2 regions of the Anoxybacillus kestanbolensis genome follow, and region 1 is predicted to be linked to the other one. Evidence: riboswitches for the same ligand, from Rfam matches in the RefSeq annotation. Region 1 holds a riboswitch; the other holds the start of a gene.
What was found. Region 1 has a riboswitch for S-adenosylmethionine ahead of BO219_RS11045 (methionine ABC transporter ATP-binding protein). Riboswitches for the same ligand answer to the same signal wherever they lie in the genome.

Region 2: linked by a shared signal. The riboswitch ahead of BO219_RS06930 (methionine biosynthesis PLP-dependent protein) and the one ahead of BO219_RS11045 (methionine ABC transporter ATP-binding protein) in region 1 are both predicted to bind S-adenosylmethionine.

The regions. Positions count from the first base shown of each region.
Region 1 covers NZ_MQAD01000020.1:34,668-41,642, forward strand. Annotated here, with positions in the region: gene BO219_RS11025 (ribonuclease M5) at 1-105, shown strand, start outside; gene BO219_RS11030 (thioredoxin family protein) at 114-383, shown strand; gene BO219_RS11035 (hypothetical protein) at 513-812, shown strand; gene BO219_RS11040 (O-acetylhomoserine aminocarboxypropyltransferase/cysteine synthase family protein) at 876-2,168, shown strand; SAM riboswitch class I at 2,443-2,548, shown strand; gene BO219_RS11045 (methionine ABC transporter ATP-binding protein) at 2,624-3,652, shown strand; gene BO219_RS11050 (methionine ABC transporter permease) at 3,642-4,310, shown strand; gene BO219_RS11055 (MetQ/NlpA family ABC transporter substrate-binding protein) at 4,327-5,151, shown strand; partial or broken gene BO219_RS11060 (carboxymuconolactone decarboxylase family protein) at 5,223-5,568, shown strand; gene sufC (Fe-S cluster assembly ATPase SufC) at 5,749-6,528, shown strand; gene sufD (Fe-S cluster assembly protein SufD) at 6,544-6,975, shown strand, end outside.
Region 2 covers NZ_MQAD01000006.1:44,550-49,708, reverse strand. Annotated here, with positions in the region: gene BO219_RS06940 (DODA-type extradiol aromatic ring-opening family dioxygenase) at 1-564, opposite strand, end outside; gene BO219_RS06935 (cupin domain-containing protein) at 686-1,165, shown strand; SAM riboswitch class I at 1,280-1,387, shown strand; gene BO219_RS06930 (methionine biosynthesis PLP-dependent protein) at 1,450-2,553, shown strand; gene metC (cystathionine beta-lyase) at 2,557-3,696, shown strand; gene BO219_RS06920 (HD domain-containing protein) at 3,717-4,253, opposite strand; gene BO219_RS06915 (hypothetical protein) at 4,372-5,004, shown strand; tRNA gene BO219_RS06910 (tRNA-Val) at 5,107-5,159, shown strand, end outside.

The DNA of each region.
Region 1 (6,975 bases):
TTATACGTCGATAAAATGTATCGCGAAGTGGCAGCAGCTCCGAAGCATCATATTGCGGTCGTGTTATTAAGTGCAAATATCGATGTACACGCACAATATTTATAGAAAGTTGTGTGATCGTTGTGAAAGTTGTCTATATGTACACGCCATTATGTGGAACATGTCAAGTGGCAAGTCGAATGGTTGATGTACTTGAGCAGTTATTGCCATCTGTTACATTTGAACGTCAAGATTTAAACTACGTGCCGGACAAAGCGGTTGAGTGGTGCATCGAAAGCGTTCCGTGTTTACTTATTTTTCAACATGATAAACTTGTACAAAAAATATATGCTTTTCATTCTGTTCCATATTTATACGAAACGTTGCGAAAGCTGGCTGAATAAAGCCAGCTTTCGACATATTTCTTGGGAAATTGACGAGGAAACGAGACATTTGTCGAGCGTTTATAGCAGGAACTACTCGCATTTATATGGAAACAATGGATATGAGAAATATAGGACGGGGGCGATTGAATGAACATGTTAGCGCCGATTTTGCCGAATGACTGTTTATATATTCAACTACAATGGGAGAGTCGAGAAGTATTATTATGCATATCGAAAGAAGGTATTCGTCGCGTAGAAGAGGTAGATGGAGAGCGAGTCATTACGATTCGTGGTTCGGCACAGGCGATTATGTCGCTATTGCAAGGGTCTTTAAAACTACAGCAACAACTGCGATTAAACGAATTGTCCGTCACAGCATCGTTTCGTCACATTTTATTGTTAGAGTCGATCTTTTTCCTTGCCAAGCCGTATGATGTTGTTCGTTGACGAACGCATTTTGTCGTGTTAAAATTCAAAATATTCATAAATTATTGTATTTGGGGAGAAACGATGAAATTTGAAACGATTGCTGTTCATGGCGGATTGCAAACGGATCCAGTAACGAAAGCGCGTGCAGTGCCAATTTATCAATCGAATGCGTATTTGTTTGATAACACAGAGCATGCGGCCAATTTGTTTGCGTTAAAGGAAGCTGGGTACATTTATACGCGCATTCATAATCCGACGGTAACGGTGTTTGAAGAGCGTGTCGCTCAACTTGAAGGGGGCATTGGTGCTTTAGCGGTAGCGAGCGGCATGGCTGCTATTACGATGGCAATATTAAACGTCGCTCAAGCGGGAGATGATATTGTTTCTGCTTCGACGTTATATGGAGGAACGTACAATTTGTTTGCGAATACGTTGCCGAAATACGGCATTACAACACATTTTGTCGATCCGTCTGATCCAGAAAATTTCCGTGCGGCAATTACACCAAAAACGAAAGCGATTTTTGCTGAAACAATTGGCAACCCAAGCCTGCATGTGTTAGACATTGAGGCAGTTGCGGAAATTGCGCATGAAGCAGGCATTCCGTTGATTATTGACAACACGTTTGCGACGCCATACCTTTGCCGGCCAATCGAACACGGAGCGGATATTGTTATTCATTCGGCAACGAAATGGTTGCTTGGTAACGGAACGACGTTAGGTGGTATCATTGTCGATGGTGGAAAATTTGATTGGAATTCGCCGAAGTTTCCAGCGTTTACGGCGCCAGATCCAAGTTACCATAATCTCGTATACGCAGACATCGGTGCGGCGGCGTATATCGTCAAAGCACGCGTGCAGTTGTTACGTGACTTAGGACCGGCGATTAGCCCGTTCAACGCCTTCCAGTTTAATTTAGGGCTGGAGACGTTGCATGTCCGCATGAAAGAGCATATTGCCAATACGAGAAAAATCGTCGAGTATTTGGACAACCATCCAGCAGTCCATTGGGTGTTGTACCCTGAACATGACAATCATCCAGCAAAAGAGCTAGCGAAAAAATATATGCCAAAAGGGGCAGGAGCAGTCGTTGTCTTCGGCATTCAAGGTGGCCGTGAAGCAGGGGCTACGTTAATTAACAACGTTAAGCTTTGGTCGCATGTTGCCAACGTCGGTGATGCAAAAAGTTTAATTATTCATCCTGCAAGTACAACGCATCAACAGTTAAGTTCAGAAGATTTGAAAGCATCCGGCGTGACAGAAGATATGATTCGTTTATCGGTCGGTATTGAAAATGTCGATGATTTAATCGAAGACTTAGAACAAGCGATTGAAGCGGCGACAGGGGTACGGTCGATGTATTCGCGGGTGTAAATATGAAAGGTGCTAGTTAGATTTTTCGACTAGCACCTTTCATTTTATGAGTTGTAACCGCAGCGCTTTAACAAAGCGGCGGGTTTGTTCGTAGCCCGACATCCGAAGAGTAGCGGTTTCTCATGCTATATATTCAGTTCACTTGATTATGAAGGGGAAATAGTTGAAAAATTTTTATTGACACCGTCCTTCATTCGATGATATACTCACTTTTGTAGTTTAAAATGATCCTTAAACATATTAAAACGTTAACTGAATAAAGCGTTTAAAAGCGCTCTTATCAAGAGAGGTGGAGGGATGTGCCCGATGAAACCCGGCAACCGTCAGCGCTGCTGAAATGGTGCCAATTCACACAAAGCGTTTGCTTTGAGAGATAAGAGACAGAATGGACGATTCGCGCCTTTCTGTTCTCTTGAGCAGAAAGGCTTTTTTCATGGAAGGAAGGTGACAGCAACGTGATCACATTATCGAATGTAACAAAAGTGTACAAAGCAGCAAGTGGGAATGTAACGGCAGTCGATCATGTGAATTTGCATATCGAACAAGGAGAAATTTTCGGTATCATCGGTTATAGTGGAGCAGGGAAAAGCTCGCTCATTCGGTTATTGAACGGATTAGAAAAGCCGACGAGCGGTGAAGTGATTGTTGATGGGAAAGATATGGGGAAAATTAGCGGGAAGCAGTTACGCCAAGCGCGCCAACAAATCGGCATGATTTTTCAACATTTTAATTTGCTTTGGTCACGAACCGTGCGCGAAAATATTGCTTTTCCGTTAGAAATTGCTGGCGTGCCGAAAGAAGAACGGATGAAGCGTGTCGATGAACTTATTCAACTCGTCGGTTTACAAGGGAGAGAAAATGCGTATCCATCGCAACTGAGCGGCGGACAAAAGCAACGCGTTGGTATTGCACGCGCATTAGCGAACAATCCGAAAGTGCTGTTATGCGATGAAGCAACATCGGCGCTTGATCCGCAAACGACCGACTCAATTTTAGACTTGCTTGTTGATATTAATAAACGTCTCGGTTTAACGATCGTATTAATTACACACGAGATGCACGTGATTCGCAAAATTTGTGATCGCGTTGCGGTCATGGAAAACGGAAAAATTGTCGAAATGGGCGAAGTGCTTCACGTATTCCGCAAGCCAGAACAGCCGATTACAAAACGATTTGTTCAGCAAGTGACAGAGCCGGAAGAAACGAAAGAAGCGATGTTGCATCTTCTTGAACGATATCCGAATGGTAAAGTTGTTCAACTGACATTCGTTGGTGAAGCAGCTGAGCAACCGCTCATCACACAACTCATTCGTCAATTCGATTTAAATATAAATATTTTACAAGGGAAAATTTCACAGACACATCACGGAGCATACGGGGTGCTGTTCATTCATTTAGACGGTGCGAATGAGGAGATTGAGCGAGCGCTCGCTTTTATTCGCCAGCAAGAAGTTGAAGTGGAGGTGTTGGCGAATGTTCAATGAACTATTTCCGAACGTTGTTTGGGATAAAATATGGGCGGCCACGACGGAAACGTTGTATATGACCGCCGTCTCCGTTGTCGCAACGTTTGTGCTTGGTATTTTACTCGGATTGTTGTTGTTTTTAACGTCTAAGGGAAACATATGGGAAAATCGTTTTATTAACGGTGTGATCGCATCGTTCGTCAACATTTTTCGTTCCATTCCGTTCATTATTTTAATTATTTTGCTCATTCCATTTACGAAACTTGTTGTTGGTACAATTCTTGGAGCGAATGCTGCGCTACCGGCACTCATTATCGGGGCCGCTCCGTTTTATGCACGCATGGTTGAAATTGCGCTTCGTGAAATTGATAAAGGTGTCATTGAAGCGGCAAAAGCGATGGGGGCAACGACAGCAACAATTATTTGGAAAGTGCTTCTCCCTGAAGCGTTGCCAGCACTTGTATCTGGTATTACAGTTACAGCGATCGCGCTCGTTGGTTATACAGCGATGGCAGGAGTTGTCGGTGCTGGGGGGCTTGGAAACTTAGCGTATTTAGAAGGGTTTCAACGTGACAATAACGACGTCACGTTCGTTGCAACAGTGCTCATTTTAGTCATCGTCTTTATCATTCAGTTTATTGGTGACCTTGTCACTTCTAAAATAGATAAACGATAAAAGGAGGAAAAAACAAATGAAAAAATGGTTCTCTTTACTTGTTGCTGCAGTTGTTGTATTAGCGCTCGCTGCTTGCGGAAAAAGCGAAAGTGCCGAAGAAAAGACGAATAAGCTTGTCGTTGGGGCATCAAACGTGCCACATGCCGAAATTTTAGAAAAAGCAAAACCGATTTTAAAAGAAAAAGGAATCGAATTAGAAATTGTGACGTTCCAAGATTACGTGTTACCAAACAAAGCATTAGCGGATAAAGAGTTAGATGCAAACTATTTCCAACACATTCCTTATTTAGAATCTCAAATGAAAGAACATGGCTATGACTTTGTGAATGCAGGCGGTATTCATATTGAGCCGATTGGCGTATATTCAAAAAAATACAAAAGTCTTGAAGAGCTACCAAACGGTGCAAAAATCATTATGAGTAACTCTGTTGCTGATCACGGTCGTATTTTATCGATGCTTGAAGAAAAAGGACTAATTAAATTAAAAGATGGTGTCGATAAGACGAAAGCAACAATTGATGACATTGTTGAAAATCCGAAAAATTTAGTATTTGAAGCGGATGTTGAGGCAGGATTGCTTCCGCAAGTGTATAAAAATGATGAAGGAGATGCGGTATTAATTAACGCAAACTATGCGTTAGATGCCGGATTAGATCCAGCAAAAGATCCGATTGCGGTTGAGTCGCCAGAAAACAACCCATACGTGAACATTATCGCGGTTCGTAAAGGTGATGAAAACCGTAAAGAAATTCAGACGCTTGTTGAAGTGTTGCAATCAAAGGAAATTCAAGACTTCATTTTACAAAAATATAATGGTGCTGTTATTCCAGCAACGAAATAAGGATGTCCATTCGGGCGTCCTTTTATATTTTCTCGAAAACGACGCATGATAAAAAGGAAGGAGGAGTGCATATGTCGATAGAACAATGTTTACACGAATATAAGCAAGGGTTAGGCACCGTTCACACAACAAATGCCTCATGTTGGACGAGCGTTTAACGCATTTACGGAAGCTTGCTTCGTCGAAGGGGAGCTATCAAAAAAGAAAAACAACTCATCGCACTAGCGATTAGTGTCGCTAAACAAGATGAATATTGTACCATTTATCATATTGAAAGGGTGCATCGATGAAGGGGCGACAGAGAAAGAAATATTTGAAGCGTGTGCTGTCGCATCTGCTTTAGCTGGAGGGGCGACGATGAGCCAGTCCGTTACGCTCGTTCGACAATGTGTCAATGAATTTACTCGCATGCATTAAAGGGTAGGGGGTTCCCCACCTGTTTTACATATATGATAAAACAAGCAAACTTTAGAAACAAAAAAGTATCAAAATGCTTGCAATAAGGTTGCTAATACTTTTCATCTGTTATAAAATTGTAATGAGAATAAAATGAGAATTACGTTTCATGAACATAAGCGAAACTGGAGGTATTTTTTTATGGCAACATTAACAATTAAAGATCTTCACGTTGCAATTGACGGAAAAGAAATTTTAAAAGGGGTTAACCTTGAAATTAAAGGTGGCGAGTTCCATGCGATCATGGGGCCGAACGGAACAGGGAAATCGACGTTATCCGCTGCCATTATGGGGCATCCAAAATATGAAGTAACAAAAGGAAGCATTACATTAGATGGTCAAGATGTATTAGAAATGGAAGTAGATGAGCGCGCTCGTGCTGGGCTATTTTTAGCGATGCAATATCCGAGCGAAATTAGCGGTGTAACAAATGCGGATTTCCTTCGCTCAGCAATTAACGCACGTCGCGGAGAAGGAAATGAAATTTCATTAATGAAATTTATCCGTCAATTAGATGAAAAAATGGCGTTTTTAGAAATGAATCCAGATATGGCGCATCGTTATTTAAACGAAGGATTTTCAGGTGGAGAGAAAAAGAGAAACGAAATTTTACAATTAATGATGTTACAACCGAAAATTGCTATTTTAGATGAAATTGATTCCGGTCTTGATATCGATGCATTAAAAGTTGTCGCAAAAGGTGTAAATGACATGCGCAATAGCGACTTTGGCTGTTTAATCATTACGCACTATCAGCGTTTATTAAACTACATTACGCCAGATTACGTGCATGTTATGATGCAAGGACGCATCGTGAAATCTGGTGGTCCAGAGTTAGCACAACGTCTTGAGGCTGAAGGATACGATTGGATTAAAAAAGAGCTAGGCATTGAAGATGAAGTCGTCGAGCAAGAAGCGTAAGCGTTAGGAGGATTTGTGATGATTGAGACGAAACTACCATTCGACCAACAGTATGTCCGCTCTTTTTCTGAAGGGCGTGGAGAACCGGACTGGCTTTTAAACGTTCGCTTACAAGCTCTTGCGCAAGCTGAACAACTTCCTTTACCGAAGCCAGATAAAACGAAAATTGATCGTTGGAACTTTACACAATTTTCTACTCATCTCGTTGAAAGCGCACCGCTTTCTTCGCTAGAAGAGCTACCTGAACAAGTAAAAGTGCTCATCGATATAGCTGAGGAGCAAAAAAACGTATATGTTCAGCGAGATCATACATGTGCATACGTATCGCTTGCTGATGAATTAAAAGAAAAAGGTGTTATTTTCACAGACTTAGCAACAGCTGTTCGCGAACATAGCGACCTTGTGGAAAAATATTTTATGGACGGCGTCAAAGTAAATGAGCACCGT
Region 2 (5,159 bases), on a different contig from region 1:
ATCATCGAAAGCAACAGCCCAAGAATCTGCTTTCGTTTGTTCATCCCAGCGAAGCGCCATTAAATTGTGCACTGTGCCACCGCTGCCGAGAATCATGACACCTTCGTCACGCAACGGGCGGAGTGCCTCTCCGAGTTGAAACAATTGCTTTGGTGTCCACCACGGAACGACAGATGCTTGGATGATTGGAATGTTTGCCTCTGGAAATAGTCGGCTTAACAATACCCATGAACCGTGGTCAAGTCCACGTGTTTCATCGACATTGACGATAGGTGAGACGTGTTTGAATTGATGTTGGACGCGTTTTGCCCATTCTACTGAACCTTGTGCAGCATAGGTTACTTCATACAATTCACGTGGGAAGCCGGAAAAGTCATAAATCATCTCATACGTTCCAGCGATCGACGAAACGGTCGGTTGGCGTGTCATCCAATGTGCAGTAAAGACGACGATAGCTTTTGGATGCATCTGTTTTCCGAGCGTTGTTAAAAACGATGTATATGCGCTATCTTCAATCGCTAACATCGGTGATCCATGCGCAAGAAATAAAGCAGGTGCTTTCATTATCTCCCTCCTTTTTTTTAATGTACCATATATATTTCTGATTTGTCGATTTTTGCATGTGAGGCGCATGGTCGGGCAGTTGTGCATAACATGACGATGAATATGAAAAAGAGGTGAGAACATGTATTATTACTATCCGCATTACGTGTATCCAATGTATCCATATCCGATCATGCCTTATCCGCTTCCGAGGGAATATACGAAAGATTACGGACCGAACCCGTTTGTCATTCAAATTGAAGAAGCGACGAAACGAAACAATATGTTCCGTACGACGTTATGGACAGGTCCGCATTTACAAGTGACGTTAATGAGCTTGCGTGTCGGGGAGGATATTGGTTTAGAAATTCATCCGGGCGTGGATCAATTTTTACGTATTGAACAAGGCGAAGGGATTGTACGGATGGGGAAAAAGAAAAACGAGCTAACGTTTGAACGACGAGTGGGCGACGGTTCTGCTATTTTTGTCCCTGCTGGAACGTGGCATAATGTAATAAATATTGGAAACGTTCCGCTAAAATTGTATTCCATCTATGCACCGCCACAACATCCAGCGGGTACCGTCCATCCGACAAAAGCCGATGCTCTTGCGGCGGAATGAGAGAAAAGACTTGGGGGAAGCCCTCACGTGTTGGAAAAGGATAAAAAATAGTTGCAATTTTTCGGAAAATAAGATACATTAATTAAAAATCAGAAAATTCAATATCGTTTTACGTTCTTATCAAGAGAAGGGGAGGGACTGGCCCGATGAACCTTCAGCAACCAGCCGAAAGCGGTCAGGTGCTAAATCCAGCGAATTGGCGTTCAATTCGGAAGATAAGAAGAAGCGACTGTAAAAGCCTTCTTCTTTGAAGGCTTTTATTTTTTTAGAAAGGAAGAGAGCGAATGAGTCATATCGAAACACGGTTAGCGCAAATTGGAAATCGAAGCGAGACAGCGACAGGGACGGTCAATCCGCCTGTCTATTTTTCAACAGCGTATCGTCATGAAGGGATCGGACAGTCGACAGGGTACGATTACATTCGGACAGGAAACCCGACGAGACGTATTGTCGAGGAGGCGATTGCGCAGTTAGAAGAAGGGGATCAAGGGTTTGCATGTAGCTCAGGCATGGCGGCGATTCAAACGTTGTTTGCGTTGTTTGAAAGCGGCGATCATTTCCTCGTTTCGGCCGATTTATATGGCGGAACGTATCGGCTATTTGAAAAAGGGTGGAAGAAATACGGTTTATCGTTTACATACGTTGATTTTCGCGATCTCGATGCGGTAAAGGCGCATGTGACGGACAAAACGAAAGCGATTTTTTTAGAAACGCCGACAAATCCACTTATGCAAGAGGCGGATATTGAAGCGGTGGCAACGTTTGCGAAGCAATATGGGCTGCTTCTTATCGTCGATAATACGTTTTACACCCCTGTGTTACAAAAGCCATTAACGAAAGGGGCGGACATCGTCATTCATAGCGCAACGAAATATTTAGGCGGGCATAACGACGTGCTTGCCGGGCTCATTGTTGCCAAAGGAAAAGAGCTGTGCGAGCAACTCGCGATGTATCATAACGCCATCGGTGCGGTGTTGTCTCCGTTTGATTCATGGCTGTTAATTCGCGGCATGAAGACGCTTGCGCTGCGCATGCGTCAGCACGAACAAAACGCAAAGGCGATATATAAATTTTTAGTCGAACATGAAGATGTGACGGACGTATTGTATCCGGGAAGAGGAGGAATGTTGTCGTTTCGCGTGCGCGATGAAAAATGGGTGAATACCTTTTTACGAAGTTTAAAACTGATTACGTTTGCGGAAAGTTTAGGCGGTGTCGAAAGTTTTATTACGTATCCCGCAACGCAAACGCATATGGATATTCCAGAGGATATTCGCATCGCCAACGGGGTATGTAATCGTTTGTTACGTTTTTCGGTCGGCATTGAACACGATGATGATTTAATTGCTGATTTAGCACAAGCGTTTCAGCGTATGAAAGAGGTGTGAAAAGTGGATGTACAAACAAAGCTCGTTCACAATCAATGGCAGATTGATACGCAAACGGGGGCAGTGAGTGTCCCGATTCATCATGCGTCGACGTTTCATCAGTTTGATTTTGATACGTTTGGCAAGTACGATTATAGCCGTTCGGGAAATCCGACACGCGAGGCGTTGGAGGAGACGATTGCGGAATTAGAAGGTGGAGTGAGCGGTTTTGCGTTCGCTTCCGGCATGGCTGCCATTTCTACGGCATTTTTATTGTTGTCAAAAGGCGATCACGTACTGATTACCGATGACGTATATGGTGGAACGTATCGCATCATCACGGACGTATTGAGCCGATTTGGCATTGAACATACGTTTGTTGATATGACCGATTTAGATGCGGTGGCGCGTCACATTCGTCCAAATACGAAAGTCATTTATATGGAAACGCCGTCCAATCCGCTTTTGAAAATTACAGATATTCGTGGGGTTGTGAAGCTTGCGAAAGCGCACGGTTGTTTGACGTTTTTAGATAATACGTTTGCGACTCCTTTGTTGCAGCGTCCGCTTGATCTCGGTGTCGATGTCGTTTTGCATAGCGCAACGAAATTTTTAGCAGGTCATAGCGATGTCATTGCTGGACTTGCGGTTGTGAAAGACGAGCGTCTCGCAAAACAGCTTCGCAAACTGCAATATTCGTTTGGGGCCGTGCTCGGTGTGCAAGATGCGTGGCTTGTGTTGCGTGGATTAAAAACGTTGCACGTTCGGTTAGAGCATTCGTCTCGTTCAGCTATGCAATTGGCGCAATTTTTACATCGTCATCCGAAAGTGGCACATGTATATTATCCAGGGCTTTCGCATCATGAGGGGCACGTCATTCATCGCGAACAAGCGCGCGGATTTGGGGCGGTGTTGTCGTTTGAATTGGAAGATGAACAAGCGGTGCGAACGTTCGTCCAACATGCGCACATTCCTATTTTTGCGGTCAGTTTAGGGGCGGTCGAATCGATTTTATCGTATCCAGCGAAAATGTCGCATGCGGCGATGCCGAAAGCGGAACGCCTTCGTCGCGGCATTACGGACGGTTTGTTGCGCATAAGCGTTGGACTTGAGGCAATGGATGATTTAATGGCCGACTTTGAACAGGCGTTATCGTATGTATAGGCTAGGTATAACACCTAGCCTTAGCTAATTTGGTCGAGAGCGTTACGTTGTAGTTGTTGTTCGACCATGCGATCGAGCTGTTGAATTTTTTTTAAAGCGAGTTCGTCATCGATTTGGCGATAATGATGTTTGCCACCCGGTTCTTCATCTGCTTCATCGGCGAGCTTCACGATCGTTTGAAGCGGTTTTCGTTTTAGTTCTCCTTCTGGAAGATACGAATCGGTGTGAAGCAAAATGGCGAGGGCAATTTCTTTGGCGTGTTGAGGATGTTCGCCGAGTCGAATAAGTAACTTATGCGCTCGCTCTGCCCCTTTAATCGCATGAATATCGTTTTGTTTATATGTTTCATAGTCCCACGTTCCGTTTGAGTACCATTCATAATGACCGATATCGTGAAGCAAAGCAGCTTTTGTCGCTAAATCGACGTTCACTCCATAAAGCAAGGCGAGGCGATATGCGTGGTATGCGGTAGCGATGGCGTGCGCGACGCCTGAACGTTTCAAATATTTTTGAGTGATGGGGTGAAGGAAGATGTCAGTTAATGTGACACGTCTCATAGCTCACCATCCCTTTCGAATGTTTTTCTAATCATCATACCACGTCTACTTTTAACATGGCAATACATATTTTTTTCGTTTTTTCTTCATACTAAATGAAAAAGTATGGAGGACACATATGTTTTTATCATTATTATTATCGGTTATGACAGCGCTTTCGTTCAATGGGGATACTTGCACAAAAAAATTAGAGGAAGCAAACGTACAACTATGTGGCAAAGAAGATGGAGATTGGGTGCGTCATTTTACGCTTCACGTCGGTCAACAGACGTATGCGTTTCCGGAATGGGAACATGTCAACGATCCGAAGGTGATCCCGCAATTGCATTCGGTAGATGTCACAAAAGATGGAAAAGAAGATATTGTCGTTTTTCTCGTGAAAGCGCGCGGCAACGGCACGTATAAAAACGAAGTGCACGTATTTGCCCATCACGAAAACGGGATAGAAGAAATGATCGTCGAAGATCCGCGCACCGTTGTTTTGAAGAGTGTGAAGATGAGGGAAACAGACGAAGGAACAGAGCTGATTATAGATCATGTGCACGCGCTCATTCCGTATAACCGCCAAGGCGGGAAAGGCGTCAAAGTGACGTTCGATCGCTTTTTAAAATACGCGCTCGATAAACAAAAACTGAAGGCCGTTTTACTTCTCGAACGAAAAAAAGGCGAATACATCGGCAGTTTAATCGTCACGTATGAATATAAAGACGGTCTTTTCCAAGGCACGCATATCGACTTTATCCGCCATTAGCCATTGCATACGCGATGGCTAAAAATTTTTTAAAAAAAATATTTGACAATGTGGGGGGACGTCAGTATAATAAAAAATGTGTTCGATAGGACAACAACATACGATTCCGTAGCTCAGCTGGGAGAGCGCCACCTTGACAGGGTGGAGGTCGCTGG